Regions from separate parts of the Dyella terrae genome, predicted to be linked through region 1. Evidence: predicted binding sites of a transcription regulator. Region 1 holds the regulator's gene; the other holds the start of a gene.
The links. Region 1 encodes FliA, which starts transcription of late flagellar genes. Its sites were predicted from a motif close to TAAAGTTTNNCNNNCNNNGGCCGATAA; they were not measured.
Positions count from the first base shown of each region.

Region 2: motA (flagellar motor stator protein MotA) is a predicted target of FliA. The motif match lies at 2,940-2,966, and genes of this name have one in related genera.

Region 1 covers NZ_CP089414.1:4,753,382-4,768,092, forward strand. Annotated here, with positions in the region: gene flhA (flagellar biosynthesis protein FlhA) at 1-1,347, shown strand, start outside; gene flhF (flagellar biosynthesis protein FlhF) at 1,492-2,910, shown strand; gene DYST_RS20955 (P-loop NTPase) at 2,907-3,848, shown strand; gene DYST_RS20960 (RNA polymerase sigma factor FliA) at 3,850-4,623, shown strand; gene cheY (chemotaxis response regulator CheY) at 4,753-5,160, shown strand; gene DYST_RS20970 (protein phosphatase CheZ) at 5,157-5,798, shown strand; gene DYST_RS20975 (chemotaxis protein CheA) at 5,802-7,754, shown strand; gene DYST_RS20980 (flagellar motor protein) at 7,756-8,496, shown strand; gene motD (flagellar motor protein MotD) at 8,512-9,675, shown strand; gene DYST_RS20990 (chemotaxis protein CheW) at 9,728-10,183, shown strand; gene DYST_RS20995 (AI-2E family transporter) at 10,274-12,211, shown strand; gene DYST_RS21000 (hypothetical protein) at 12,225-13,022, opposite strand; gene DYST_RS21005 (SphA family protein) at 13,209-14,153, shown strand; gene DYST_RS21010 (DUF2252 family protein) at 14,212-14,711, opposite strand, start outside.
Region 2 covers NZ_CP089414.1:1,727,400-1,742,110, reverse strand. Annotated here, with positions in the region: gene DYST_RS07265 (LysR family transcriptional regulator) at 69-998, shown strand; gene motB (flagellar motor protein MotB) at 1,009-2,031, opposite strand; gene motA (flagellar motor stator protein MotA) at 2,028-2,897, opposite strand; gene DYST_RS07250 (2OG-Fe dioxygenase family protein) at 3,290-4,036, opposite strand; gene DYST_RS07245 (SGNH/GDSL hydrolase family protein) at 4,121-5,320, opposite strand; gene DYST_RS07240 (alkene reductase) at 5,429-6,502, opposite strand; gene DYST_RS07235 (LysR family transcriptional regulator) at 6,751-7,647, shown strand; gene DYST_RS07230 (SDR family oxidoreductase) at 7,727-8,482, opposite strand; gene DYST_RS07225 (nuclear transport factor 2 family protein) at 8,505-8,906, opposite strand; gene DYST_RS07220 (TetR/AcrR family transcriptional regulator) at 9,129-9,722, shown strand; gene DYST_RS07215 (RidA family protein) at 9,828-10,313, shown strand; tRNA gene DYST_RS07210 (tRNA-Val) at 10,455-10,529, opposite strand; gene DYST_RS07205 (lipid-A-disaccharide synthase N-terminal domain-containing protein) at 10,661-11,002, shown strand; gene metH (methionine synthase) at 11,113-13,797, opposite strand; gene DYST_RS07195 (homocysteine S-methyltransferase family protein) at 13,954-14,711, opposite strand, start outside.

The sequences.
Region 1 (14,711 bases):
CAGGTGCCGTCGCTGATGCTGTCGATCGCGACGGCTGTCATCGTGACGCGCGTATCCAAGTCCACCGACATGGGCAAGCAGCTCGTCGGCCAGTTGTTCGGCCAGCCGCGCGCGCTTGCTGTGGCCGGTGTGGTGCTGGGTGTGATGGGCATGATCCCGGGCATGCCCAACATCGCCTTTCTGTTGCTGGGTGGCACCTGCGGTGGTGCGGCCTGGTTGATGGTGAAGCGCGACCGCGAGGCGCAAGAGCGCGTGACCAAGGCCGCCACGGAAGTGGCTGCGCCCGCCGCCGCGCCGACCGAACGCCTCGAGCTGGGTTGGGAAGACGTGGCCAGCGTCGATCCGCTGGGCCTGGAAGTCGGCTACCGCCTGATTCCACTGGTGGATACGCACCAAGGTGGCGAGCTGATGGGGCGCATCAAATCGGTGCGTCGCAAGCTGTCGCAGGAGCTTGGCTTTCTGGTGCCGGCGGTGCATATCCGCGACAACCTGGACCTGGGCCCCAACACGTATCGCATCACCCTGATGGGCGTGCCGATGGGCGAGTCGGAAGTGCACAACGATCGCCTGCTGGCGATCAACCCGGGCCGTGTGCAGGAAGGCCTGCAGGGCATTGCCACGCGCGATCCGGCATTTGGCCTGGAAGCCTTGTGGATCGAGTCCGGTCAGCGCGAGTTGGCGCAGAGCTTGGGCTACACCGTGGTCGATCCGGCGACGGTGATCGCCACGCATCTGTCGCACATCCTGCAGAGCCACGCGCACGAACTGCTCAGCCACCAGGACGTGCAGCAGCTGTTGGACCGTCTCGCCCAGACCGCGCCGAAGCTGGTGGAAGACCTGGTGCCCAAGCGCCTGTCGCTGGGCGTGGTGGTCAAGGTCATGCAGAACCTGCTGGCCGAGCGGGTGCCGATCCGCAACATGCGCTCCATTGTCGAATCCTTGGCGGAGCACGCGGGCCAGAGTCAGGATCCCGGCGCGCTCAGCGCGGCGGTGCGCGTGGCGCTGGGTCGACAGATCGTGCAGGAGATCTCGGGCCTGGGCACGGAGATCCCGGTTATTACGTTGGCGCCGGAGCTGGAGCAGATCCTGCTGGGATCGCTCGCAAACGGCGGCGTGGCGGGCGCTGCGGTGGAACCGGGCCTTGCCGACCGCTTGCAGCAGGGCGTTGCCGACGCCGCGCGCAAGCAGGAAATGAGCGGCGAACCGGCGGTTTTGCTGGTCGCGCCGCAGCTCCGTCCGTGGCTCGCGCGCTTCACCCGCCATGTGGCACAGAACCTGCACGTACTGGCCTACAACGAGGTGCCCGACAACCGCCGCGTGCGATTGGTGCAGGCACTGGGCCGTTAATTTCGAACAGATGAGCGAGGGACGAAGGATGCGTAGCGAGGGTGCAAAGACCGGGCTTTTGATGAGCGCAGCGAGCGTGACGCAAGGCTTGGCCATGCGGTCCCGTCATGCGCACCTCGCCCGCGTCTCGTGGAGCCAGAAGGCATGAAGATCAAGCGTTTCGTGGCCCCGGATATGCGTCAGGCCATGCGCGAAGTACGCGAAGACCAGGGCCCGGATGCGGTGATCCTGTCTACGCGCCGGATGGACGAGGGTATCGAGATTATCGCCGCCGTCGATTACGACGAGGCGTTGGTGCGCGAGGCCGCACGCCACGGCGCGCCGTTGGAAGTGGAGAACCGTGCGCCTGCCGTTGCGCCGGCGCCTGAAGCCCGTGCCGCTGCTACGCGACGTTCCGACGTCGCGCCGCCGCCGCTGCCGACGGCGAACCGTCGCGACGACGGAGGCGTGACGGTGTCGCTCTCTCGTCGTGCTGCTGCAGCGCGCGTGGAGCCGGTGCTGAGCAGCCGTGTCGCTGATGTTTCCGACTTACCGGTAGTCAAAGCTGTCGCGGAGATGTCCGCGCCCGTGGACGCCGCCGTGCCCGCAGCGGCTACCGATGTGCCGGCCACGCTGCATCCACTGCTCGAACGCGCCATGCAAGACACCGCGCGCGTCCGCGCCGAGCTGGGCAGCCTGCGCGACCTGCTGGAGACGCAGTTGTCCAGCCTGATCTGGAACGATATGGAGCGCCGTCAGCCGATGCGCGCTCGCGTGTTGCGCGAAATGACCCGCCTCGGTATTGAGCCGGACGTGGCGCGCCAATTGGTCGACGAACTGCCGGCGGATATCAATGCCGAACAGGCGCGTTACCTGCCGCTGGGCGTGTTGAGCCGCAGCTTGGCCATTGGTCCGCGGGACCATGCCGAGCGTCGCGGTGTCACCGCGCTGGTCGGCTCGACCGGCGTGGGCAAGACCACCACCATCGCCAAGCTGGCCGCACGCGCGGTGATGCGTCACGGCGCATCGCAAGTCGCGCTGGTCAGCACGGATCACTACCGCATCGGCGCGGCGGCGCAGTTGGAGCATTACGGCCGCCTGCTCGGCGTGCGTGTGTATCCCGCCTACGACGCCGACAGCCTGCGCCACGTGCTGGAACTGTTGCGTGGCCATCACACCGTATTGGTGGATACCGCCGGCCTGGCCGGTGGCGATCCGCGACTGGCCGAACAATTGGACGTGCTGCGCAATGGCGGCGACCTGCGCGCCTGCCTGGTACTCGCGGCGAACGCGCATGCATCGTCACTGGACGAGGCCGTACGCGCCTACCTGCCGGTGCAGCCCAACGCCTGCATCCTGACCAAGCTCGATGAGGCGCCGAGCCTCGGCGGTGCGCTGTCGGTGCTGATCCGGCATCGGCTGGCGCTGGACTATGTAACGGATGGCCAGCGTGTGCCGGAAGACATCGCCACGGCCGACGCGCGCGTGCTGGTGTGCCGTGCCGCGCAATCACTCAAGGGTAACGCTCCCGCGGATGACGCGGTGATGGCGGATCGTTTCGGACTGGCGGTGGCGAGCGCATGAACGGTGTTTTCGCAATGAATCAGGCGATGGGGCTGGAGAGCATGCTGCGTGCGCTGACCGAACGACAAGGACGACAGATGCCGGTGCAGGATCAGGCGTACGGACTCAGTGGCGCCGCGCCGCGCAAGCGCTGCCGCGCTATCGCAGTGGCCGGGGGCAAGGGCGGCGTCGGCAAGACCACGGTGTCAGTGAACTTAGGGATGGCGCTGGCGAAGGAGGGTCACAAGGTGATCCTGCTCGACGCGGACATGAGCCTGGCCAACATTGACGTGTTGCTAGGCCTTACGCCCACGCGCCACGTCGGCCACCTGCTCGATGGCACGTGCAGCATCGAAGACCTGCTGATGAACGCGCCGCATGGCTTGAAGGTGGTGCCGGCCGGTTCGGGCACGCGCCGCCTTGCGCAGTTGGGCTCGGGCGAGCACGCCGCGGTGATCCGCGCCTTCGACGACCTCGTGTCGCCGCCGGACTATCTGCTGGTGGATACGGCGGCGGGGCTTTCCGACAACGTGGCGATGTTCGCCGCCGCGGCGGATGACGTGGTGGTGGTGGTCTGCGACGAGCCGGCCTCACTGACCGATGCGTACGCCTTGCTCAAGGTACTGAGCCGGGACTTTGGCGTACGCCGCTTCCGTATGGTCGCGAACATGGTCCGCAACGTCGGCGAAGCCAAGCAGTTGCATCAGAAACTCGCAAGGGTTTGCGATCGCTTCCTCGACGTGGCGTTGGAGTTCATGGGCCATGTCCCGCACGACGAACGGCTCAAGCAGGCCATCAAGCGCCAGAGCGCGGTGGTGGATCTGTGGCCGTCGAGCCGCTCGGGGCTGGCATTCAAGCAATTGGCGGGTGCGGTCGATACATGGGGTGAACCCGAGCGACTGGGCCTGGATCGCATCGCCTTTTTCAGCAGGCAGGCCGCAGTAGCGACGGGGTGGTGACATGAGTGTGGCTTCCGAATATCTGCAACTGCAAAAGCAGAGTGCCGACGAACTGGTTCGCCAGCACGCTCCCCTGGTGCGAAGGATCGCCTATCACTTGATGGGCCGCCTGCCGCCCAGCGTGGACGTCAGCGACCTGATCCAGGCCGGCATGATCGGTTTGCTGGAGGCCGCGCGTAATTTCACCACCGGCAAAAATGCGAGCTTCGAAACGTTTGCGGGTATCCGCATCCGTGGCGCGATGCTCGATGAGTTGCGGCGTACCGACTGGACCCCACGGTCGGTGCATCGAAAAGTGCGCGAAATGGCGGAGGTCGTACGTCAGATTGAAATTGAAACCGGTGCGGATGCCGAGGACGTCGAAGTGATGCGGCGGCTGGGCATGGGCGCCGAGGAATATCACCAGGTGCTGGCGGACGCGGCGAGTGCGCGCTTGCTCAGCCTTTCCGCACCGGACGATGCGGATGGTGGCGCGGCGTTCGACGTGGCCGATGGCGACAGCCTGAGCCCCGCCGATAGCGTCGAGCACGAAGGTATGCGCGAGGCGTTGGTGGAGGCCATCGGTGGCCTGCCCGAACGCGAGCAGTTGGTGATGTCCCTGTATTACGAGGAAGAGCTGAACCTCAAGGAGATCGGCGCGGTGCTCGGGGTAACCGAGTCACGCGTCTGCCAGATCCACGGCCAGGCCATTGTGCGTCTACGGGCGCGCATGACCGGCTGGCATGAGGGGCAGGAAAGACAGGCAGGAAAACGAAAAGGGGCGAAGGGCGGATAACGAGGACGCACATCCCAACGGTCGCTGCGCCGTGAAGGGTCGAGCAAACGCTCGGTTGTTGCGCCCTCGCAACTTGTCCCTCGTCCCTGTTTCAACTCAAGTCATACACACGCGCAGCGGAGAAAGCGTTTGGACAAGAATATGAAGATCCTCGTGGTGGACGACTTCTCCACCATGCGGCGCATCGTTCGCAACCTGCTGGTCGAGCTGGGTTTCAGCAACGGGCTGATCCAGGAAGCCGACGACGGCGAGAACGCGCTCACCATGTTGCGCAACAACGCCTTCGACATGGTGGTGACCGACTGGAACATGCCCAATATGACGGGCATCGACCTGCTGCGCGCCATTCGCGCCGAGCCCGCGCTGAAGGGCCTGCCGGTGCTGATGGTGACCGCTGAGAACAACCGCGACCAGATCATCGCCGCCGCACAGGCAGGCGTGAACGGCTACATCGTCAAGCCGTTCACCGCCGTCACCCTGCAGGAAAAACTCGGCAAGATCTTCGAACGCCTGGCCGCCAGCGGAGCGAGCGCATGAACGCACAAGTTGCTCTGCTAGCCGGCGAAGCGATGCCGAAAGAACTTCACGACCTGCTGAACAGCCCCAATGGGGCCGCTTTCGAGCAGGCGCTCGATGTGCTGGTGCGCGAGCGCGAACAGCGTGTGTTCCGCGCGCTGGGTTTGCTTGCACGTGACCTGCACGATGCCGTGCGCCGCCTTGGCGGCGACCTGGCGCAGGAAGGCGTGCCGGGCAGCGTCGCCGATGCGCGCAAGCATCTGGAAGACGTGCTGGAAATGAGTTCGCAGGCCGCGCATCGGTCGCTCGATTTTGTCGAGCGTATGCGTCCGCAGGCTGAGTCGCTGGCCGAAAACGCGGGCGCAGTGATCGACGGTACGTCTGAAGGCGACGTGGCGCATGTGCTGGCAAAGCAGTCGCAGTCGTTCGCGAATGCGTGCCGCGACGGTCTTGCTGACTTCGTGGTGGCGCAGTCGTGGCAGGATCTTTCGGGCCAGCGCATCAAGAAGGTCGTGAACTTCATCGGCAGCGTCGAGAACTCGCTGCTGGAACTGGTGAGCCTTACCGGCGCGCTGGCGTCCGGCGAAGCGGCGGCGGGCCCGGTCAAGGTCACCAGCCAGGACGAAGCGGATCGCTTGTTGAGCGAATTCGGGTTCTGATCGATGGACCCTTCGTTTGACAGCGAGCTGCGCAACGATTTCCTGGTGGAAGCCGGGGAGCTCGTGCAGCGCCTGGGTGAGCAGTTGATTGGGCTGGAGGCAGCGCCGCGCGATGCCGATCTGTTGAACGCCGTGTTCCGTGCGTTCCACACGGTGAAGGGCGGCGCGGGCTTTCTTGCCATCGAGCCGATGGTGCAGCTGTGCCATCACGCCGAAGACCTGCTCAATGTGGCGCGCAACGGGCAGTTGCTGCTCGACGCCAACCGTATGGACGCGCTGCTGGAAGCGCTGGACCTGCTCAACGACATGATGGCGGCGCTGGCTGGCGGTAGCGCGATGGCGATGCCGCCGCGGGCGCTGCTGCAACGCTTGATGCCTGGCCCGGCCGCTGCGCCGGCAGCACCGCCGCCGAAGCCGGTGGCGCCGCCTCCGGCCGATGGCAGCATCGACGATTCCGAATTTGAAGCGCTACTCGACAGCCTTTACGGCACGGGTGGTGCGCCGGGCGCGCCAGCGGCGTCGCCGACGGCGTCCGGCAGCATCAGTGACGATGAGTTCGAAGCCCTGTTGGACAACCTGCATGGCTCAGGCTCTGCACCGGGCGCAACAGCAGTCGCGTTGCCGGCTGCCGTATCCGGAGCGATTTCTGACGACGAGTTCGAGTCGTTGCTGGACAATCTTCACGGCAAGGGCGGTATTCCCGGGACGAACGTTTCCGTACCGGTTGCTGCGCCAGTAGCCGCGCCCGCGGCTCCGGCGGCAAAGCACGCGGCGCCCGCACCTGAAAACACCGTTCGTGTGGACACGGCGCGCCTTGATGCGCTGGTTCATCGCGCCGGTGAGTTGGTGTTGGTGCGCAACCGATTGTTGAGCCTGGCGGCAAAGACCGGCGACGAAACGCTGGAGCTGGCTGCCAGCGAACTCGATCGCGTCGCCGATGCCTTGCAGAACGCCGTACTCGGCATGCGTATGCAGCCGGTGAGTCGACTGTTTCAGCGCTTTCCCCGCATCGTGCGCGACCTGTCGCGTCAGTTGGGCAAGGAAGTGGAACTGGTGCAGGAAGGTGAGGGCACCGACCTCGACCGCAGTCTGGTCGAAGCGTTGGCCGATCCCATGGTGCACCTGATCCGCAACGCGCTTGATCATGGCCTGGAAATGCCGGACGAGCGCGAGCGCGCCGGCAAGTCGCGCAAGGGTACGGTAACGCTGGGTGCGAGCCAGCGCGGTGAGCGCATCATCATCACCGTGTCCGACGACGGGCGCGGCATGAACCCCGAGATCCTGCGCCGCAAGGCGGTGGAAAAGGGTGTAATCGACGAGGCGCAGGCATCGCGCCTGTCCGAGAACGAATGCTACGAATTGATTTTCCGCCCCGGCTTCAGCACGGCGGCTACGGTCTCCGACATCTCCGGTCGCGGCGTGGGCATGGACGTGGTGAAGACGCGCGTGGTCGAGCTGGGCGGCACGCTGTCGGTGCGCTCGCAGCTTGGCAAGGGCAGCGCGCTGGAACTGGCCGTGCCGCTGACGCTGGCGATCCAGCGCGTGCTGATGGTGCGCGTGGGCGCGCGCCTGCTGGCGCTGCCGTTGAGCAACGTGGACGAAGTGTTCGAACTCGCCGCGGGTCAGCAACAACAACTCGATGGCCGCGCCGTGGCCTCGCACCGTGGTCGCGCGCTGGCGCTGGCGGATCTCGGCGGCTGGATCGGTGTGGATGGGCCTGCGGGACGCCACGTGGTGGTGCTGCATATCGGCCATATGCGTCTGGGCTGCCTGGTGCATGAGGTGCTGGGCCGTGAAGACGTGATGGTGAAACCGCTTGGCCCCCTGTTCGAAGGCGTGCCTGCTGTAGCAGGTGCGACCGTTACCGGCGATGGCCGTCTGGCGCTGGTGATGGATCTTGCCGGTTTGTCCGGCAGCGACGGCCAACTCCTCCCCAATCTTCGTGTAGCGACCTGACATGGACCTGGTAAGTCTCATCGGTACGATCCTGGCCTTCGTGGTCGTGATCGTCGGCACCATCCTCAAGGGTTCCAGCGTGGAAGCGCTGTGGAATCCCGCCGCGTTCGTCATCGTGTTTCTCGGCACCATCGCGGCGTTGCTGGTGCAGAACTCCGGCAAGGTGCTCAAACACGCCATTGCGATGTTCCCGCTGGTGTACAAGCCACCGCAGCACCAGCCATCGGACCTGATCAGCCGCATTGTCGGCTGGAGCGAAATCTCCCGCCGCCAAGGCTTGCTGGGCCTGGAGCCGCAGATCGATTCGGAAAACGACACCTTTACGCGCAAGGGCCTGCAGTTGCTGGTCGACGGCAGCGAGCCGGACGCCATCCGCGGTGTGCTGGAAGTGGAAGTGGGTGCGCGCGAACACCATGACCTTGTCGCCGCCAAGGTGTTCGAGAGTGCCGGCATCTTCTCGCCCACCATGGGCATCATCGGCGCCGTGATGGGCCTGATGGCGGTGATGCAGAACCTTGCCGACCCCAGCAAGCTCGGTCACGGCATCGCCGCCGCCTTCGTCGCCACCATCTACGGCGTGGCTCTGGCCAACTTGTGGATGTTGCCGATGGCTGCCCGCTTGAAGAGTTTGATCCATAAGCAGACGCAGATGCGCGAAATCCTGATCGAGGGACTGGTGTCGATCGCCGAAGGCGCGAACCCGCGCCAGATCGAAGCCAAGCTTCAGGGCTACCTCGCGTAACCGGGACGACGCATCGTGGCCAGGAAGAAAAAACATCACGAAGACCACGTCAATCATGAGGCATGGGCTATTCCCTACGCCGACCTGATGACGTTGCTGCTCGCCTTTTTCGTGGTGATGTACGCGGTGTCGGTGGTGAACGAAGGCAAGTACCGCGTGATGTCCAACTCCATCATCGAGGCGTTCAACGGCTCCAGCCACGTGATTGCTCCGATGCCGCAGACGCGCGCGCAGCCGCACAACGTCGATCCGGCTATCGCCTCGCCACAAACGCAGCCCGGCGCGGCGACCACGCCGGTGAGCGTGCCGATTCCTGCGCGCCCGCAGCTCGTCCGCGCGAGCGATATGCGTTCGGCGTCGCAGAGCGATGAAAGGCGCAACCTGGAAGTGATCCGAGATCAGGTGCAGCGCGCGTTGCAGCCGCTGATCGACAAGAAGATGGTAATCGTGCGCAAGACCACGTCGTGGTTGGAGATAGAGCTGCGCACCGACATCCTGTTCCAGAGCGGCGCCGCCAAGCTTTCACCGGAGGCGATGGATGCGCTGGACAACATGGCATCCATCCTCAAGCCGTTTCCCAATCCGGTGCGTGTCGAGGGCTACACGGACGATCGTCCGATCAACACCTCGCTGTATCCGTCGAACTGGAAGCTGTCCGCTGCGCGTGCAGCAAGCGTGGCGCGCTTGTTTTCGGAGCAGGGCGTGGAGCCTTCGCGCCTGGGCATCATGGGCTGGGGCGAATTCCGTCCTACTGCCGACAATGGAACCGAAGACGGCCGTAACCACAATCGACGCGTGCTTATCGTGGTGCTGAGCGAAGACAACGCGCCGAAGCGCTTCTACAACGATGCGCAGAACGCGGGTCAGTTGACGGTCGACAATGCCGCCGCACCGGCATCCGCCGCATCGGTTGCTGCGGCGGTGACGGCGCCTGTGCTGACGAGTGCGGCGCCCGCCGCGAACGTCCCTGGGGCGGTGCCAACCATCGAAGTGGTCGCGCCTCGGCCGATCGATGCTGTGCCGGTGAACAAGGTGATCCTGGCCCGACCCACGCACACCGCCCAACAGGACGGCGACGCCAAACCGGACCTGGCGCCGCAGGCCCCCATGCCCGATGTGGCTGCGGGCGCCATCACTGTCGGCGCCGCCCGCGTGACCTCGCCGGAACATGGTCCATGAATTGCATGCTTGAAGTACCGACCGTCAAGGTCACCACAGGGGAGTCGCTGCCATGACCCGGAACACTCAAGACTGGCTGTCTTTCCGCATCGGTGGGCAGATGTATGCCGCGCCCCTGACACAGGTAAGCGAAGTGCTCCGCGATGGCGAGCTGACGCCTGTGCCGGGTTCAGCTTCCGACCTGCTGGGTATCCGGCACCTGCGTGGCCGCATCGTGCCCGTACTGGATGGCCGTCGCCGCCTTGGCTTGTCCGAGGAAGGACGTGCCGATCCGTTCCAGGTGCGCCAGGTGATGCTTTCGTACGGCGTGCATCTGGTGGGCATCCGCGTGGACGCCATCGGGGACCTGTTGTCGGCCGCCGCCAATGACATCGCGCCGCCGCTGCCTGGCGGTTCAGCGCGCGATGACGATCCCGTGAACGGCGTATTGCCCTCGCAGGGCGGCTTTGTGGCACTTCTTGACGTACGCCGTCTATGTCGCCTGCCGCTGGAGCACGAAGCGGCCTGACCTTTCCGGCGCCGGTCGCGGCTATCCTTGCGACACCGGGGGCAACATGGTTGCCCCCGGTCCAGTCCATGGTGGAGAGGAGACCGGCCCATGTCGTCGCAAGACCCTGTATTGCCGGTTGCGTCGGCGAGTCAACGCGCGGTCGTCATCATCGCCGCGGCCTGCGTGCTGGCGCTGTTGTACTTCGGGCGAGAGGTGTTGGTCCCGATCGTTCTCGCACTGTTCCTCAGCCTGCTGATGGCGCCTTGGGTGCGCTTGTACCGGCGCATCGGTTTGGGACACACCACGTCAGTGCTTATCGCCGTGGTGGCGTTGGTCGTCGTGGTCAGCGGCCTGGCCACGATGATGGGTACGCAGGTGGTCCACGTGGCACGCAGCCTGCCGCAGTACGAGGTGACTATCCGCACCAAGGTGCAATCGCTGCGCGAAGAAACGCTTGGCCGATTGGATCTGCTGCAGGGTGAGTTGGGCAAGGTGATGGACAACACGGGGCAGGGCACGGCGCCTGCGCAGGCTGGCACGGCCGCATCGCCTTTCGTTGCGCCGCCTTACCTCACCAATGCCCCAGCCGAATCAAAGGCTGCCCAGTCATCCACCAAGGTTCCATCCACGCCGATCGGACTCGTCACTCGTTTGTTGTCCACTGCGTGGGTGCCGGTGGAAACCGCGGGCATCGTGCTGGTGGTGCTGATTTTTGTGCTGCTGGAGCACGAATCCTTACGTGATCGCTTCATCCGTTTGGCGGGTGGCACCGATCTGCGCGCGACGACGGCCGCTATCAACGATGCGGGTGAGCGATTGTCGCGTTTCTTCATTTCCACCTTCTCGGTCAATTTCAGCGTTGGCGTGGCGATCTGGCTCGGCCTGACGGTGATCGGCGTTCCTAGTGCGCCGCTGTGGGGAGCGCTAACGGCAGCGTTGCGTTTCGTGCCTTACATCGGCGTGTGGATGGTGGCGGCGCTGGTCTGCCTGTTCGCGGCAGCGGTGTCGCCCGGCTGGTCGCTGCTGGTGATGACGGTGGTGCTCTATCTCGTGGTGGAGATCGTGGTATCCCAGCTCATCGAGCCGTTTCTCTACGGACACACGACGGGTCTTTCGCCGCTGGCGGTGGTGGTGGCGGCCATCTTCTGGAGCTGGCTGTGGGGTCCGGTGGGTTTGCTGATGTCCACGCCGCTCACGCTGTGCCTGGTGGTGGCGGGACGCCACGTGAAAGCGCTGGACCTGCTCAACATTCTGCTGGGCGACGCGCCGGCGCTCACCATGCCGCAGCGCGTGTACCAGCGCGCATTGTCTGGCGACGCCGGGGAAATCATCAGCGAGGCACGCGAGTTACTGAAACGCAAAAGCTTCGCCGCTTACTGCGATGCCGTGTTGCTGCCAGCGCTGCAGCTGGCCCGTGTCGACCTTACCGCTGGCGCCATCAACGCCGCGCAGCAGACATCGGTGAAGCGGACCATCGTGACGGTGGTGGAAGCACTCGATAGTCACGAGAGCAAATGGACGCGGTGGCGCCGACGCGCCTCCGTGCTCGACGGCACAAGCATCGGTCGCAGCTTGCGACAGCACCGCGAAGATGCCTTTGGTCGCTGGCAAGGGCCATTGACCGTTCCTGCTGGCTCCGTGGTGTTGTGCCTGGGCCTGGGCTCGGTCGCCGACGATCTTGCCACCGAGCTGCTGACGCGCATTCTGCGCGACCTGCACATCGATGCCCGCCATCTGTCCATCGAGGATTTCACGTCGTTCGATGACGAGCCGCATCCCGATGCCACACCGGATGCCGTCTCGATGGTCTATCTGGTGAGCACCCTTCCCATCGTTGAGCGGGGTGTTTTCGGCGACGCCGTCGGCACGGTGCGCAGCAGCATTCCCGAGGCATGCATCGTCGGTGTGTTGTTCTCGGAGCCGTTGGTGACGACCGAAGCGGAGTTGCCCGTCAACGCTGACGTCAATGAGGTGGTCCGGTCACTGGAGCAGGCTGCGCAACAGGCGATTGCGCGCTTCCCCTCGGGAAGTGCCGCTGCAGCGTGAGCGCCAGGGCCTTTTAACGCTTGATCGGGAACTGCATGTTCAGACCGAAAAAGAGCTGGAAGTGCGGCACCGCGACACCTTCGCGCGCTACGGTGAACTGCGGTTCGGCAAAGAAGTTGTACGTGGTACCGGCGCTGTCGCGCCACACCTTGCCGGTACCGATGCCGATGGGAAGGTAGTGGGTGCCTGCGTGCAGATCCCAGTTCCATGTCGCCGTGCTTCGCAGATACCAGCCGCGCGGCAAGTTGTAGATGAAGAACGGTTGCGCTTGCAGGTTGTTCTGCGTGGGCCGGTTGCTTGAGCCGGCAAAGGAGTGTTGCCATGTCACCAGTCCGCCGACGAGCCCCCACGGCTGCGGTGATATGGCCAGCACCGCAAGTCCCCCCTGCCATTTACCCGTACCGGTGAGATCAGAGCCTGCGGTGGGCGCAGTCAATTGCGGACCTACACCCATCTCGAATGGCCCGGCCTTGAACAAGGCCACGTCGAAGACATTCAGGTCGCCCACGTTGGTGGTGCGGCCATTGGGTTGGATGCTCGGCGTGGTCGCCACCGGCAGGGTGGCGCGCAATAGTTGGGGCAAGCCGAACAGCTTGAGCGGCAGCGCGCCGCGCAGCAGGAACGCGTTGGCATCGGCTCCATTGGTGTTGTAGTAGCTGCCGGTGTAGTCGTCTTGCAGGTTCAGGGCTACGGAGGGTTGCAACGGGTTGTTGGCGGCGTTCATTTCGTCGCTGGACTGGGCATGTGCGAGCGGCGCGCTCAGCAGCATCGGCCATGCAAGGAAGGTCATGGTCTTTCTTGATATACGCATGGTCTCGATCCTTGGTATCCCACTCCATGATGGGTGCCTCGTCGAAGACATGTCATGCGTATTTCTACTTGCCTCTGCTGCGTAGATCTTCGCTTGTCCGTACGGGTACGGGAAGCCACGCTTTACCTCGCCAAAGCGCCCGCGCGGGCGGCTTTAGCCCTTTCCCTCCGTCTTAGCAGCTATCTTATGAAACGACTTCTATCCACATTTCTTTTGTTGGCTGCCACGGCGGCGGTACCTGCCTTCGCCACCGAGGGTGGTGTGGGTAAAGCGATTACCGGGCTTCAGGCAACCTCCTATGCGGGTCTGGTGCCACCAACGCCCGGCTGGAACTGGGAGGTTGGCTACGGCTACTACAGCGGCAGCATCGGTGCGTCGAAGGAAGTCCCGATTGCGGGTGGTGGTTCGGCATTAGGCGTCAAGGCCGAATTCCAGCTGGCGTCGTTCGTTGGCATGTACATCTGGAACACCAAGCCGTCATCGTGGAATTTCGCCTCGATGGTGGACGTGCCTTTCGCTTATGTGAACGTCAATGCCAACGCGCGCCTCGGGCCGTTTTCCGCCAGCAAGACCGACAGCGCGACAGGCCTTTACGACGCAAGCTTCGCACCGGTGATTGCTAGCCACCATTTCAGTCAGACGCAGCACATGTCGCTGGCGCTGTACATCGAAGCGCCCACGGGAAGCTATACCAAGGGTGCGCTCGCCAATGACAGCCTCAACGTTTGGGTGTTCTCCCCCACGATCGGCTATACGCAGTTGTTCGATAAGGGCTCGTTGGAGTGGAGCACGACCAGTGCGGTGGACTTCTACACGAAGGACAACGCGACGAACTATCAGAACGGCGCGGTCTTCCGCATCGACTCACTGTTGGTGAAGCGTTTTCCAACGGGCTGGGGTGTCGGCGCCGTGGGTGGATGGATCTACCAGTTGGAGAAGGATTCCGGCCCGCTGGCCGACCGCTTGGATGGCTTCAAAGGGCATTCACTGGCCATTGGCCCCATGGTGAATTATCTGAAGAAGTGGCAGGGCGGCCAGGTCGAGTTCTCTCTGCGCTGGCTGCACGAGTTCGATGTCCAGAATCGTACTCAGGGCAATCCGGCGATGCTCTCGGCAACCATTTCACTCTAACGTGTCAGATATGAAAGTTGACGAAGGCCGCCTTGGGGCGGCCTTCGTCGTTTTCGGCTCAGGCATGGCCGCCGACGTAGCGTCGGCAATGATCCAGATAGTCGCGCTCGTGCATCGAGAGTAGACCGGTGACGGCTTGCCACAACCATGATGGGGCATCGAGCGTGCGTGAATGATTGCGCTTTAGCTCCTGGCACCACGATTTGCGCGCGGCGGCATCCATTTGCCGTGCATGCGCGCGACCGACAACATGCGCGAGAAAGGCTGCCACGCGTCGCGCCTGCTTCTGTCGCAAGCGCGCGATGTCGATCTTCAGGTCCTGCGGTAGCAGCTCGCGGACGAATACGGGCTTGTCGAGCAGGCGCGCTGGCCGCATGCGATTTCCCAGTGCAGGAGAGAGGTGTTGCGCGGCAAGCACGACGCGCTCGGCGGGATCGCGCGGCATGCGCACATTCGTTGCGCGCGGTGCGATAGATGCCGTCGCCTCCTTGATATCGATCAGGCAAAGGTCGTCGCCTTCCACCACATTACCGTCCACATCAAGTAATACGGCGTAGC
Region 2 (14,711 bases), 2.3 Mb from region 1:
AATTTCGATTACCTCGCGAGTAGCCTTAAATCGATGGAATCATTTTCAACGAATATTTGAAGGTGGTCATGGAGACGCTGGCTAACCTGGAAGCCTTTGTCCGTAGCGCCGAACTCGGGGGCTTTTCCTCTGCAGCCCGCTACATGGGCCTGACGCCAGCCGCGATCAGTCGCAACGTGGCGCAGTTGGAGCGAAACCTCGGCGTGCGTCTGTTTCATCGCAACACCCGCAAGCTGGCCTTGACCGAGGCGGGTGAGCGTTTCCTGCTCTCTGTTCGCGGCAATCTGGACGCGTTGCAGTCCGCCATCAGCGATGCGAATGCCGATCAGGGAAAGCCGGCGGGTGTGCTGAAGGTCAGCGTTCCGATGTCGCTCGGCATGCGTTATCTGATCCCGACCTTGCCGGCTTTCCTGCAGAGCTATCCGGACGTGCGTGTCGACTGGCAGTTCGACAGTCGGCAAGTGGATCTGGTTGCCGACGGATTCGATGCGGCTATCGGCGGTGGCTTCGAACTCTCGCCCGGCGTGGTGGCTCGACCGCTGGCGCCGGCTCATATCGTTGCGGTGGCATCGCCGTCTTATCTGAAGGGAAGAAAGCTGCCCAAGTCGCCCGACGATCTTGCCGATTGGGATGCCATCGTGATGCGGTCTGGCACGTCCGGTCGGCTGCGCAGTTGGGTGATGCACCATGTGGGCGGCGACGAAGCAGTGGTGCCGCTCAAGGCGCGTGTGGCGTTCAACGATCCCGGGCCGATGACTGAGGCCGCGGTGCAGGGCCTGGGCGTTGCCTTGCTGGCGATGCCTGATGTGTTGCCTCACCTGGAGAGTGGTTCGCTGGTGCGTCTGTTGCCGCGTTGGTACGTCGATGCCGGATCGATCTCGATCTACTACTCGACGCGCTTGTCGCTATCCGCCAAGACGCGTGTGTTTATTGACCACGTCGTCGAGGACTTCCAGCAGCATCAATACGCCGAGCGTTTTGCGGGAAATTCGGGCTGAAGGCGGTGCCTCAGGGTGACCTGGGGTGCGGTCGCGCGGCGGCATCGGTGACGGGTTCGACCGTGCTTACGGCGGCAGCCGCAGGTGCAGCGGCCACGACCTGTGTGACGGCGGGTAGTGAGGCGGCCGCGGTCTTGTCCCCGACCGGACCCGCTTCCTGTGACAGCGAGGCTTCCTCGGCCTGCCGGTTCATCACGATGATGCTGATGCGACGGTTAATCGCGTCGCCGGGGTTGGTGCGATCAAACGGCACCGAGGCGGCGAGCCCCACGACGCGCGCGATCTTGTCTTCCGCCAACCCACCGGAGAGCAGGGCACGGCGCGCTGCATTGGCGCGATCCGCAGACAGTTCCCAATTGCTGTAGTGATGATCGCTGGAGTACGGCGCGTCGTCGGTATGGCCGGAAAGGCTGATGCGGTTGGGCACGCGATTGATGAAGCTGGCGAGCTCCTGGAGGATCGCCGTGGTGTACGTCCTCAGCTGCGCGCTGCCCAGGTCGAACATGGGGCGGTTCTGCTTGTCCACGATCTGGATGCGCAGGCCCTCTGGCGTGATGTCCAGCAACAACTGGTCCTTGAACGGAGCAAGCGCCTGGCTGCTCTGAATCGCCGCCTGGAGTTGCTGCATCAGTTCTTCGAGCCGCGCGCGTTCCTGCTTGCGCGCTTCTTTCTCGATCTCCTTCGGGTCGACGCTGGCTGCCGCGGCACCCTTGCTGTCGTGTCCTGGGCCGTGCGGCAAGTCCATCGCACCGCCGAGCTTGATCATGCTGTTGCTGGCGCCACCAGGGCCCGTGCGGCCCGGTGGCGCCATGGTGGCGTTGCCTTGCGTCATGCTTGGGTTTTTGAAGTACTCCGAGATCGCCGCGCGCTGCTGGCGCGTACCCACGCCGATCAGCCACATGACCAGGAAGAAGGCCATCATTGCGGTGACGAAATCCGCGTAAGCCACCTTCCAGGCGCCGCCGTGATGGCCGTGACCCTTCCGCTTGACCTTGCGAATAATGATGGGTGGCAGTTCGCCTTGCTCGCTCACGTGGCCGCCTTGGCTCGCGGCGCCTTCAGGTGTTCCTCCAGATCCTGGAAGCGCGGACGTGACTGCGAAGCGAGCACCTTGCGCGCGAACTCCACCGACACCTTGGGGTTGTAGCCGCGCAGGTTGGCCAACAGGCCGATCTTCACGCACTCGAAGGCCTTGCCATCCTCCTGCACCCGATTCTCCATGGCGGCGCCCAGCGGGCCGATGAAGCCGTAGCAGAGCAGGATGCCCAGGAAGGTGCCGACCAGCGCGCCAGCAATGTGCATGCCGATGCGCGAGGTATCGCCGTCGAGCTGCGACATGGTGGTGACGATGCCGAGCACCGCCGCCACGATGCCGAAGCCGGGCAGGGCGTCAGCCAGCTTGGTCATGGCCAGTGCCGGGGCGATGGCTTCGTGATGGTGAGTTTCCAATTCCACATCCATCAGCTGTTCCAGCTCGTGCGGATTCATGCTGCCGCCCACCATCAGGCGCAGGCAGTCGGTGGTGAACTCGATCAGGTGGTGCTCGCGCAGCAGGCGCGGATAGGCGGAGAACACCGTGCTGGATTGCGGATCCTCGATATGTTCCTCCACGCCGAGCAAGCCTTCCTTGCGGATCAGGCTGAACAGGTCGTAGAGCATCGACAACAGGTCGACATAGTCCTGCTTGTTGTACTTGGGGCCCTTCAGCAGGCCGATGGCATCGCTGAGCGCGGCCTTGACGACCTTGGGCGGGTTAGCCGAAAGAAAGGCACCCACCGCGCCGCCGCCGATGATCAGCAGCTCATAGGGCTGCCATAACGCCATGATCTGTCCATGCGACAGCACAAAGCCGCCGAGCACGCACACGAGGACGACCACCGCACCGATGAGGACCAACATACTTGCTCCGGGATCCGGAGCCGATGACTCCGCGCTCTCGTTTTATCGGCGTGGAAAGGGGAAAGTTGAGAACGCGCTCATGGACGGCCGTTGATCACGCTATTCTTGCCCGGCTTCCGGGAACACTCCTCGCATTCGAGGGCAGGTGCACCCAGGGGACGTTCAAACGAAGGTGGACAGGTTGCCTCGAATGTCGCTGGCGCGATGGGAAGCGTCAGGACAGTAGCGATTACGGGCTAAGCGAGCAGGGGCCAACGAACGTCGCGACGGCAACGCTCAAAGTAGATAAAGACGTCACCGACGAGACCGTCGCCGACGCAGGTGATCCACTCGACATCCGCTGGATGGGAAGCAGCTACCTCGATATACCGATCTGGCGCTGATACTTCCAGCTATTCGGGTTGGTTGGCCGACGCCTTGAACGTCACGACCAATACATCGCGACATGCAGGCTGGCCAGCATCGAAAGGCTTCACCGGTGTCACGCCGTGATAGACGTTGTGATCGTCGATTAGCGCCGCATCAAGGGGATGGGTCAGCGTGAAATCGCCGAGTAACCGGCCATCGGGTGCATGGATGGTGGTGGTGCCGCTGGCGATGTTCTGGCGGTTGACGAGCAACACCAGCACGTAGTCCACGCCATCGCGATGGCTGCCTTCGGGTGTCGGCTCGCCAGCCGTGTCGGCGGAGGCCTCGATGCGGAACTGGTGAACTTCGATATGCCAGCGACGTATGGATGGCGCAGCTTTGCCGAACAGATCGTGGCAGAACTGGAGAATGGTGCGCAGTGTGGCGCCGTTGGCGACGGGTGTGGCGATGGGGTCGAACCAGCGCGCGATATCACCTTGAAGAGTGTTGTACTGCAGGCTCTGGAAATGGGCCTGATGGGGCTCGGGCATCACGACGCCATCCGCTTCTGCGGAAAATGTCGCGTGACGTCGCCGGCGAAACCGTCCCTTGGCAGCCAGATACTGATCGGGCTCCAAGTGGTTCCAGCTCTCCACGAAATCCGTCCAATCGGCCAACTCGCCCATCGAAGCGAGGAGTGGCCGCATGGCGTTGCCTTCCACGAAGGCGAATCCAGGCGATTTCAGCTGGTCAAGCAGCGGTGAAGCGAATACGTCGGCGGGGTTGTGCATGTGCTTATCTTAAGCGGTTGCGATCATCGGCGCCGTACGTTGCGCCTGGAAGCCTGCGCCCAGGTTTCGTGGTGATCGAGCGCACTAGGTGGAGACCCGCGTGTTCTTTGTGCTGGCGAACGCGCCACCATCGCCCCAGGCGCTGCGCGTGAAACGTTCGGCGATGCGACGATGGGTTGCTGCATCCGGATGAAGCCGATCAGGCAACGGAAGCTCCTCAAAGTCGGCAGGGCCATAAAGCGCCAAGCCGTCGAGGTAGTGGATGTTAGGGTCCGTAAGCGAGCGTTCCCGCACGATGCGGGACAGCTCGTTGCGTATCACCGTCAGCGTCAGCTTGCCTTGTGCCTTTTCTTCTTCCTTGCCCGTGGCGCGGAAAGCGATGTTGCCCTTTGACAACGCATCGAAATCGAACGCGCCCGGACCTGGCGTGTCTTCATGGATGGGGCAGTAGAGCGGCGAAACGACCAACAGCGGCGTGTCCGGGTGACCGTCACGAATTGTGTCGAGAAAGCCATGCACGGCGGGACCAAAGGCGCGAAGCCGCATGACATCCGTGTTGACCAGGTTGATGCCCAACTTCACGCTGATGAAGTCAGCCGGAATGTCGCGCATGGTTCGCGCGGTGAACGGGTCGAGCAGCGCGCTACCACCAAAGCCGAGATTGACGAGGTCGAGGCCGCCATGGCGTGCAACGAGAGCGGGCCAGATAGCTGATGGACGATCGGCGTTGGAACCCTGGCTGATCGAGCTTCCGTGGTGCAGCCATATCGGCTTTCTTTCCGTCATGGGCTCGATGGGCGCGTTCGTACGCAAGCCGACAAGTTCGCATGTTTCGTTGAAAGGCAACCAGATTTCCAGCGTTTTGCGCTGAGCCGTCAATCCGTCGAAGCGCACGGTGGCGATGGGCCCATCGATCTTCGTGACGGCGCCGCTGCCAACATCGATGCTGATCGTGTTGCCGCCGTTCGAGCTGGCCTGCTCGAACGGCTGGCCATCCATCATCAGGTCGTAGATGCCTGGCGGTCTCTCCGGAAAACCGACGTAGATGCGTCGCGTAGGCACGACATCGAGTTCGATGACTGTAGCCTCGCTCTGAAACACCAAGCGGATACCGGATGGTTGCGATTCCGCCATGAGCAACTGTGGATCACCGGACTGGCGGCGCGCCCAGGCGGGCAGGCGATGTGGCAGCCATCCGTGCGGTGTGATTTCCAGCTCTACAGCACCCTTCAGGATGGCTTCCGTGATGGGTGTGGTCAGAAGAGGGGCGCCATCGATGTCCATATCCAACCGTCAAACAAGGAGAGAGTTTGAGATTGTCTCTCATGCTTACGGCACCGGCGCGTGCCGGGTGCGTGGATGTGCACCCGGCGTCGTCGATGGCGGTGCTGTTTATGCGGTGATGGCTTCGCTCAACGCGGGATAGTCGACGTAACCTTGCGCGCCACCGCCGAAGAAGGTGTTGCGGTCGGCGTCGTTCAACGGTGCGTGCGTCTTCAGCCGGGCGATGAAATCCGGATTGGCCAAGACCATTTGTCCGTAGGATTCCAGATCCGCCAATCCAGATGTCAGGTCGCTGCCGATCTGCTCGCGTGCACGCCCCGGCCGGTTGAGAATCAGCGATGTCTTCCAGCGCTGGCGAAGGTCGGCGAGCAGCGTATCGTTGCCCAAATGCATGATGTGCAGGTAGGCGAGGCCCAGTTTGTCGAGTTCCGTCACGAGGTAGCGATAGAGCTCCGGGCCATCCACACCCTCGTCGATGCCCCACATGGTGGTGTTTGGCGACAGGCGGATAGCCGTGCGCTCCGGGCCGATCTCTTCAGCAATGGCTGTGGCCACTTCGATGGCGAAGCGCGCGCGGTTCTCGATGGAGCCGCCGTACTCGTCGGTGCGTGTATTGGCGCTGGGGGCGAGGAACTGGTGGACCAGATAGGCGTTGGCGCCGTGGATTTCGATACCGTCAGCGCCGGCATCAATCGCGCGTCGCGCGGCATGGCGGAAATCGGCTACGGTCTGGCGGATCTCCTCGGTGGGCAGGGCGCGCGGGGTGGGGATGTCCTGCATGCCTTTGGCCGTGAACATGGGCGCTCCCGGCGCAATCGCGGAGGGCGCGACGCCCTGGCGATGATGCGGCGTGTTGTCGGGATGCGACATGCGGCCCGCATGCATGAGCTGGATGAAGATACGGCCGCCTTGGGCGTGCACGGCTGAGGTGATCTTCTTCCAACCGGCGACATGCGCGTCGGTATAGATGCCAGGCGTGGTGAGATAGCCCTGGCCGTCGTCCGAGGGCTGCGTGCCTTCGGTGACGATCAAACCGAGGTCGGCGCGTTGTGCGTAGTACTCGATGGCGAGATCGCCGGGCGTGCCGTCGAGCTGCGCACGGCTACGGGTCATGGGGGCCATGACGAGGCGGTTTTGAAGAGCGTGTTCGCCGATGCGAACGGATGAAAATAGTGTGTTCATGATGCAGTCCTCGAAAGTGATGTGCCGGGGGCATGGCTTCGTAGGGATGAAGCCGTGCTTCGATGCGTAGCGCGAGCGGCCAAGAATGGGTGTGCGTGCGCGTCGGTCGGTCCGGATGACGGCTCGCTCGCATGCCGGTCTGGTTTCACGACGATGTCCTGGGTGGGTAGGAGCACATCTTGGAGAAAATCATCCATGGGATAAAGCGGGTATAGTGGAGATCATTGATCCGTTAATGGAGCAATAGAATGGAACTCCTCAACGACATGGCGCTGTTCGTTGAAGTCGTCAAAGCCAGGGGTTTCCGGGGCGCATCCGAGGCAACCGGCGTTCCCAACTCCACTCTCTCGCGACGGATCAGTGGGCTGGAGAAGGCCATTGGACTTCGCCTGTTGCACCGGACGACGCGCAAGGTCGAGCTGACTGAGGCCGGCCAGGTCTATTTCGAGCGCTGCAAGCGCATCGTTGACGAGGCACGGCTGGCCCACGAACAGTTGGGCGAGATGCTGGCGCAGCCGAGCGGTGTGCTTCGCGCCTCGCTGCCGGTCGATTTCGCCACTGTCTACATAGCGCCGTTGATTGCGGAGTTTGCGCAGCGCTATCCCGGCATCACTTTCGACTTGGATCTGACGCCACGCCAGGTGGATCTGGTGAGCGAACCGTTCGACGTCGCCATACGTATCGGCGAGCCGCCGAGTTCGCAACTGATCGCGCGTCCGCTGGCGTCGTTTGTTCCGCATCTCTACGCGTCGCCGCGTTATCTCGAGCACGCAGGCGTACCCGCTGAGCCCGCCGACCTCGAAAGCCACGAGTGTCTGAACATCCTCAAGGAGCGGCCGTGGGTATTGCATCGCGGAAAGGAGTCCGCCGAGGTCACCATCCGCAGTCGCTTCACGTTGAACAACGTTGGTTTGATTGCGCGCCTTGCCACGCTCGGCATGGGAATCGTCATGCTCACTGACGAACTGGTGGTGGATGACCTGGCGGCGGGACGGCTGGTTCGCGTGTTGCCGCAATGGCACGGCAAGCCCGTGCCGGTGTATGCGCTTACGGAGACACGCTTGCTTCCGGCAAAGACACAGCGCTTCATCGAATTCCTGAAAGAGCGCCTCGCCGGAGGCGACGCGCGGTCGCGCCAGCCCTGATCGGCGAGGCATAAAACGCCCCGCTGCGTCACCGTAGCGGGGCGTTGCTTCTGAGGCGCGACGACGTGCCGTTGCCCGCTCAGGCGGCGAACAGCGCAAGCGCCTGATTATTGAAGTTGTTGACGAAGTCGTGCTCGTTCGGGCCCACGTTGGCGCGGAAAAGCTTGGCGGCATCCACCAGGATCTCATCCGCATCCGTGCCCAGCACGGTGATGGTTTCCGCAATGAACTGATCCAGCGGCATGGCCTGCTCGGCTTCCTGGCTGTTCATGAGCTCGGTGCGCACCCACGGCGGAGCAATCTCCAGCACGCGAACACCCGTGCCACGCAGCATGAAGCGCTGCGATAGCACGTAGGAGTGCAGCGCGGCCTTGGTTGAGGAATAGATGCCGGTGACTGCCATCGGCACGAAGGCCAGTACGGAACTGGTGTACGCCACCACGGCGTTCTCCTTGCGCTTGAGGTGTTCGATCAGCGCGGAGGTCATGCGAATCGGCCCAAGCAGATTGGTGGTGATGGTGGCCGTCAGCAGCGCGTCGTCGATCTTTCCGGCCACGGTGTCCGGCTGCATGATGCCGGCGTTGTTGATCAACACGTCGAGCTCGGGATGCTCGGCGATCAAGGTGGCTGCAGTGCGTTCGATGCTGGCTGGGTCGGTAATGTCGAGCTCGATCGCCTCCATGCCTGGATTTGCGGCGATCACCGCATCGAGATGGCTACGCCGGCGGCCGGCAATGATCACCTTGTTGCCCCGCTTGTGCAGCGCTTCAGCGAGTCCGCGCCCAATGCCCGAACCGCCGCCGGTGATGAAGATCGTGTGGCCAGAAAGTTTCATGATGTTCTCCTGAGATAAAGGTTTATGCGGGGAAGCGGTTGCCGAACATCGGCAGTCCGCTCTTGGATTCGGTTTGCGTGGCTTCGTCTTGCAACACGTCCCAGTGTTCGGCGAGCTTGCCGTTCTCGATGCGCACCACATCCGCGGCAACCCACGCGGCGGGGCGGCCATGGCCGGAGAAGCGTCCATGCACGATCACGTAGTCGCCTTCGGCGAGAATCAGCCCGTGCTCATAGCGCAGCGTGTCGGGGATGGCGCGGATCAGGTTGATCAGGCCATCGCGGCCCGGTTCGATATGCGCGCTGTGCTGGATGTAGCTGTCAGACCAGAAGCGCTCGGCGGCGGCGTAGTCGCGCTGGTTGAACAGCGTGTCGAACGCCTTCAGGACCAGGGCCTTGTTCTGCTCGGGTGACGTCTTTGACATGGTCGTTTCCTCTTGGATGACGGATGTGCGGATCTCGACGAGCCCCGGCGCAGGTATCGGTCCAACCGTGATGCGGGAGGTGCTGCCTCAGGCCCTTGGATGGATCACAATGGCGATCACCATCGACATCGGTTACAATGAGCCCGCTTTCGCCAAATGTCAATGGTGATCGCCATTGTGATTTGAAATATGTGCCCGGTAGTCACCGGAAAGGAGTGGGCAATGGGCGTCTCAAAGCAGCAAGCCATTGAAAACAAAAAGGCAATCGTCGCCGCAGCGGAGAAACTCTTTCGCGAGCGCGGAGTGGCTGCCGTAGGCTTGGCGGAGCTGACCAAGGCGGCTGGCTTCACCCAGGGCGGCTTCTACAACCACTTCAAATCCAAGGACGCGCTGGTGGATGCCGTCATGGACAAGGCGATGGAGGACGGCGTGGCCTTGCTCGTGTCGGGCATTGAGGCCTCCAAGGAGGGAGCCGTCGACCCCATGCAGCAGTACGTAGAGTGGTATCTGTCCAGCGACCATCGGGGCAACATCGAGGCGGGCTGCCCGTTGACAGCGTTCGCCGGTGACGTACGCCGACTCGGCACAGAAGCGCGACAGGCCTATGCGCAGGGATTGGAGTGGAACGTCGACCAGTTGGCGAAGATGATCGGCGGCGAGAACGCGCAGGCCAACCGGGAAAAAGCCATCGCACTCTTCAGTCAGATGGTGGGCTCACTGGTGTTGTCGCGCGCCGTCGCGGAGGCCAATCCAGCGCTCGCCGATGAAATACTCAAGGATGGACGCCAGCCGTTGCTGCAAGCCATGCGGGAGTGATGGGGTTGTTCTGGCCGGCTCGTCTTTGACGCAGCGATGGCCGTCTGAAAGGATGGCCGTAGGCGCGTGAGCCACTCAACCAGCCTTCTTGACGACGGAGTGCCTGTGAGCGAGATCGATGTACGCCTTGCGGACATGGGGCTGACGCTGCCGCCACCTTTCACCCTGCCAGCTGGGTTGCGCCTGCCGTTCGACGCCGTGCAGGTGGATGGCACGCGCGTGTTCTTTTCGGGGCATGGGCCGCAGGGTGCCGATGGCTTGATGGCGCCGCCATTCGGCAAGCTGGGTACCAACCTCACGGTGGCCGAGGGCTACCAATCCGCTCGCCTCGTGGCGCTTTCCGTGCTCGCGAGCCTCAAGCGCAGCATTGGCGATTTGGATCGTATCCGGCGCTGGCATCGCATCTTTGGCATGGTCAACTCCGCGCCCGGTTTCATCGAGCAACCGAACGTGATCAATGGCTTCTCGGACCTGATCATTGCGCTCTACGGGCCGCAACGGGGCGCGCATACACGCAGTGCCGTCGGCATGGCGGAGTTGCCGTTCAATATTCCGGTGGAGGTCGAAGGCGAGCTTTCGCTGTTTCCGTAAGGTGAGGAGTTACTGGCGCCGCTAGCCGATGATGTCCTCTGCCACCCGAATGCGGGTGTAGTTGGAGTAGTTACCCCGGTTACTACGCGTGAGGCGCGCAACAAAAAAGCCACCCGAAGGGTGGCTTTTCCAGAATCTTGATGGTGGGCGATGCAAGGATCGAACTTGCGACACCTGCCGTGTGAAGGCAGTGCTCTACCGCTGAGCTAATCGCCCGCCGAGCGCGCAAATATACGGGGAGAGGGGTAACCGGTCAAGCCTCTGACACAAAAAAGTGCCCGGGATGGCAGTTGATTGAAAGGTGAACCAGTACAATGCTCGGCTTTTCAGCTACCAGCTATCCGCCCATGGACTTCCTGACTCACGAACTCAGCCACGTCCTCGAAGCCTTGCATCGGTTCGAACTGACGCCCTGGAAAATGGTGGGCCTTCTGGGGTCGGTGATGTTCACCAGCCGCTGGTTCGTGCAGCTGTATTACACGCGCAAGCTCAAGCGCGTGGTGATGCCATTGTCGTTCTGGTGGCTGTCGGTGGTTGGCAGCGCGCTGCTGCTGTCCTACTTCATCTTCGGCAAGAACGACTCGGTAGGCATCCTGTCGAATTTCTTCCCGTCGTTCGTGTCCGTCTACAACCTCGTTGTGCACATGCGCGAGATGAAGCGTCGCTCGTTGATCGAGAGTGAGGTCTGAGGGAAAGCCTTCTTGCAGAAGATTTCCGGCGGCGATAACCGATCGCTGCGATGTGCGGAGACACAGAGATCGCGCACAGAGTCCATGTGCGCGACCCGCTTCAGAGGCCCTCAATCGGGGTCGTAATCCAGGTTCGGTGCCAGCCAGCGTTCTGCTTCGTCGCGTGTCCAACCCTTGCGCTTGGCGTAGTCGTCCACCTGTTCGCGGGTGAGACGGCCCACCACGAAATACTGGCTGTCCGGATGCGAGAAATACCAGCCGGATACGGCGGCGGTCGGGAACATGGCGAAACTGTCGGTCAGTTCGATGCCCGCGTTGTGGGTGGCGTCGAGCAGCGTGAACAGCGTGCCTTTCTCGGTATGGTCGGGGCAGGCCGGGTAGCCGGGAGCAGGGCGGATGCCGCTGTACTTCTCGTCGATCAGCGACTTGTTGTCGAGTGACTCGTCGGGTGTGTAGCCCCAGAACTCTTGTCGCACGCGCTCATGCAAGCGCTCGGCGAAGGCCTCCGCGAAGCGGTCGGCCAGCGCTTTCAGCAGGATGGCGGAGTAGTCATCGTGCGTGGCTTCGAAGCGCGCAACGTGCTCATCAATACCGATGCCTGCGGTCACGGCGAAGCCGCCGATCCAATCGTGTTTGCCCGCGCTTTTGGGCGCGATGAAGTCGGAGAGACAGAAGTCCGGCCGATCCACGGGCTTGTCCACCTGCTGGCGCAAATGATGGAGCACGACAGTTTCGCCATTCTCGCGCTGGAGTCGGATGTCATCGCCCACGCTCGCGGCCGGCCAGAACCCGATGACGCCGCGGGCCTTCAGCCACTTCTCCGCGATTAGCGTGTCCAGCATCGCCTGCGCGTCCTTATACAGCTCGGTGGCTTGCTTGCCGACGATTTCGTCGGTAAGGATCGCAGGGAAATGGCCGGCCAGCTCCCATGCGTTGAAGAACGGCGACCAGTCGATGTACTCGCGCAGTTCGGCAAGATCGTAATCGTCGAAGATGGTGATGCCTGGCTTCTTCGGTTGCGGCGGCTCGTAGCTGGCCCAGTCGGTGTTGAAGCGTTGCGCGCGTGCCTTGTCCAGCGAAACGAGGGACTTGCCGCCGGCGCGGTTGCGATGGCGCTCGCGCACTTCGGCGTAGTCGGCCTTTACCTTGGCGATGAAGTTGTCGACCAGCTCTTTGCTCAGGAGTGACTGTGCCACGCCGACGGCGCGTGAGGCGTCCTTCACCCATACGGTGGGCGATTTGTAGTGCGGCTCGATCTTCAACGCGGTGTGCGCGCGCGACGTGGTGGCGCCGCCGATCATCAGCGGGATGGTGAAGTTCTGCCGCTGCATTTCGCGTGCGACCTGGCTCATTTCTTCGAGCGATGGCGTGATAAGGCCGGACAGGCCGATGATGTCGGCGTTCTCGGCAATGGCCGTTTCCAAGATCTTCTGCGTCGGCACCATCACGCCGAGATCGATCACGTCGAAGTTGTTGCAGCGGAGCACCACGCCGACGATGTTCTTGCCGATGTCGTGTACGTCGCCCTTCACGGTGGCCATGACGATCTTGCCATTGGACTTGCTGGCTTCGCCGGTGCGTGCCTTCTCTTCCTCGATAAAGGGGATCAGGTGCGCCACGGCCTTTTTCATCACGCGGGCCGATTTCACCACCTGCGGCAGGAACATCTTGCCGGCGCCGAACAGGTCGCCGACGACGTTCATGCCGTCCATCAACGGGCCTTCGATGACGTCGAGCGGACGGGTGGATTCCTGACGAGCGAGTTCGGTGTCTTCCACCACGTACTGGTCGATACCGTGCACCAGTGCATGGCTGAGGCGCTGGCGTACGGGTTTATCGCGCCAGGCGAGGTTCTCGGTGACGACTTCGCCCTTCTTCGCCCTGTAGTTGTCGGCGATTTCCAGCAGGCGTTCGGTGGCGTCGGAGCGGCGGTTCAGCACCACGTCTTCGACGCGATCGCGTAGCTCCTCGGGCAGGTCGTCGTAGATCATCAACGCGCCGGCGTTGACAATGCCCATGTCCATGCCCGCCTTGATGGCGTGGTAGAGGAATACCGAATGGATCGCTTCGCGCACCATGTTGTTGCCGCGGAACGAGAACGACACGTTCGATACGCCGCCCGAGATATGCGAATGCGGAAAGCGGCGTTTGAGTTCCTGGGTGGCTTCGATGAAGTCCACCGCGTAATTGTTGTGCTCTTCGATACCCGTCGCGATGGCGAAGATGTTCGGATCGAAGATGATGTCTTCAGGCGCAAAATCGAGCTTGGTGGTGAGTAGTTCGAAGGCACGCGTACAGATCTCCACCTTGCGTTCGCAGGTGTCGGCCTGGCCTTGCTCGTCGAAAGCCATCACTACCACGGCAGCGCCATACTGCTGCACCTTGCGCGCGTGCTCGAGGAAGAGCTCCTCGCCTTCCTTCATGGAGATGGAGTTGACGATGCCTTTGCCCTGCAGGCAGCGCAGTCCGGCTTCGATCACGGTCCACTTGGAGGAGTCCACCATCACCGGCACGCGGGCGATGTCCGGTTCGGCCGCGATCAGATTGATGAAGCGCGTCATGGCCGCTTCCGAATCGATCAGGCCCTCGTCCATGTTGACGTCGATGATCTGTGCACCGCTGGCCACCTGCTGGCGGGCGACGTCCACCGCTTCCTCGTAGCGCTCTTCCTTGATGAGCTTGCGGAACTGGGCAGAGCCGGTGACGTTGGTGCGTTCGCCCACGTTGACGAACAACAGGTCGGGTGTGATGACCAGCGGTTCGAGGCCGGAGAGGCGGGTATAGCGGGGCATCATGCTTTTCCTCCTCTCCCCGGCGGGGAGAGGACTGAGGTGAAGGGGCGGGACTTGCGAGCCGTTCAAAAAGTGCGAGCTTGAGGCCAGGTTGACCCCTCACCCCAACCCTCTCTCCCACGGGACTTCCTTCGGGTCGCCCGAAGGGGAGAGGGAGTGTCATGCGGCCTCCTGCGCTTTGGCAGGTAGGGCACGCGGCGCGACGTCACGCACCGCATCGGCGATGGCTTTGATGTGTGCGGGCGTGGTGCCGCAGCAGCCACCGACCATATTGAGCAGACCGTCGCGGGCGAAGCCGCTGATCACGGAGGCCATCTGCTCCGGCGTTTCGTCGTACTCGCCGAAGGCATTGGGCAGGCCTGCGTTCGGGTGCGTGCTGATGAAACAGGTGGCGGTGTCGGACAGCACCTGCACGTGCGGGCGCAGGTCGGCGGCGCCCAGCGCGCAGTTGAGGCCCACAGAGATCGGGCGCGCGTGCTGTACCGAGTAATAGAACGCTTCGGCCGTCTGGCCGGAGAGCGTGCGGCCGGAGCGGTCGGTGATGGTGCCGGAGATCATCACGGGCAGGCGCACACCGCGCTCGCGGAACAGTTCGCTGATGGCGAACAGCGCGGCCTTGGCATTGAGCGTGTCGAAGATGGTTTCGACCATGATCACGTCGGCACCGCCGTCCATCAGGCCTGCGGTGGATTCGGTGTAGTTGCTTACCAGTTCTTCGAAAGTGACGTTACGGAAGCCTGGATCGTTGACGTCAGGCGACAACGAGGCGGTGCGGCTGGTCGGGCCGAGCACGCCGATGACGAAGCGCGGCTTGTCCGGTGTCTTTGCTTCGAACGTGTCGCAGGCGGCGCGGGCGAGGCGTGCGCCTTCCCGGTTCAACTCGTACGCCAGATGCTCCAGGTGGTAATCGGCCTGGC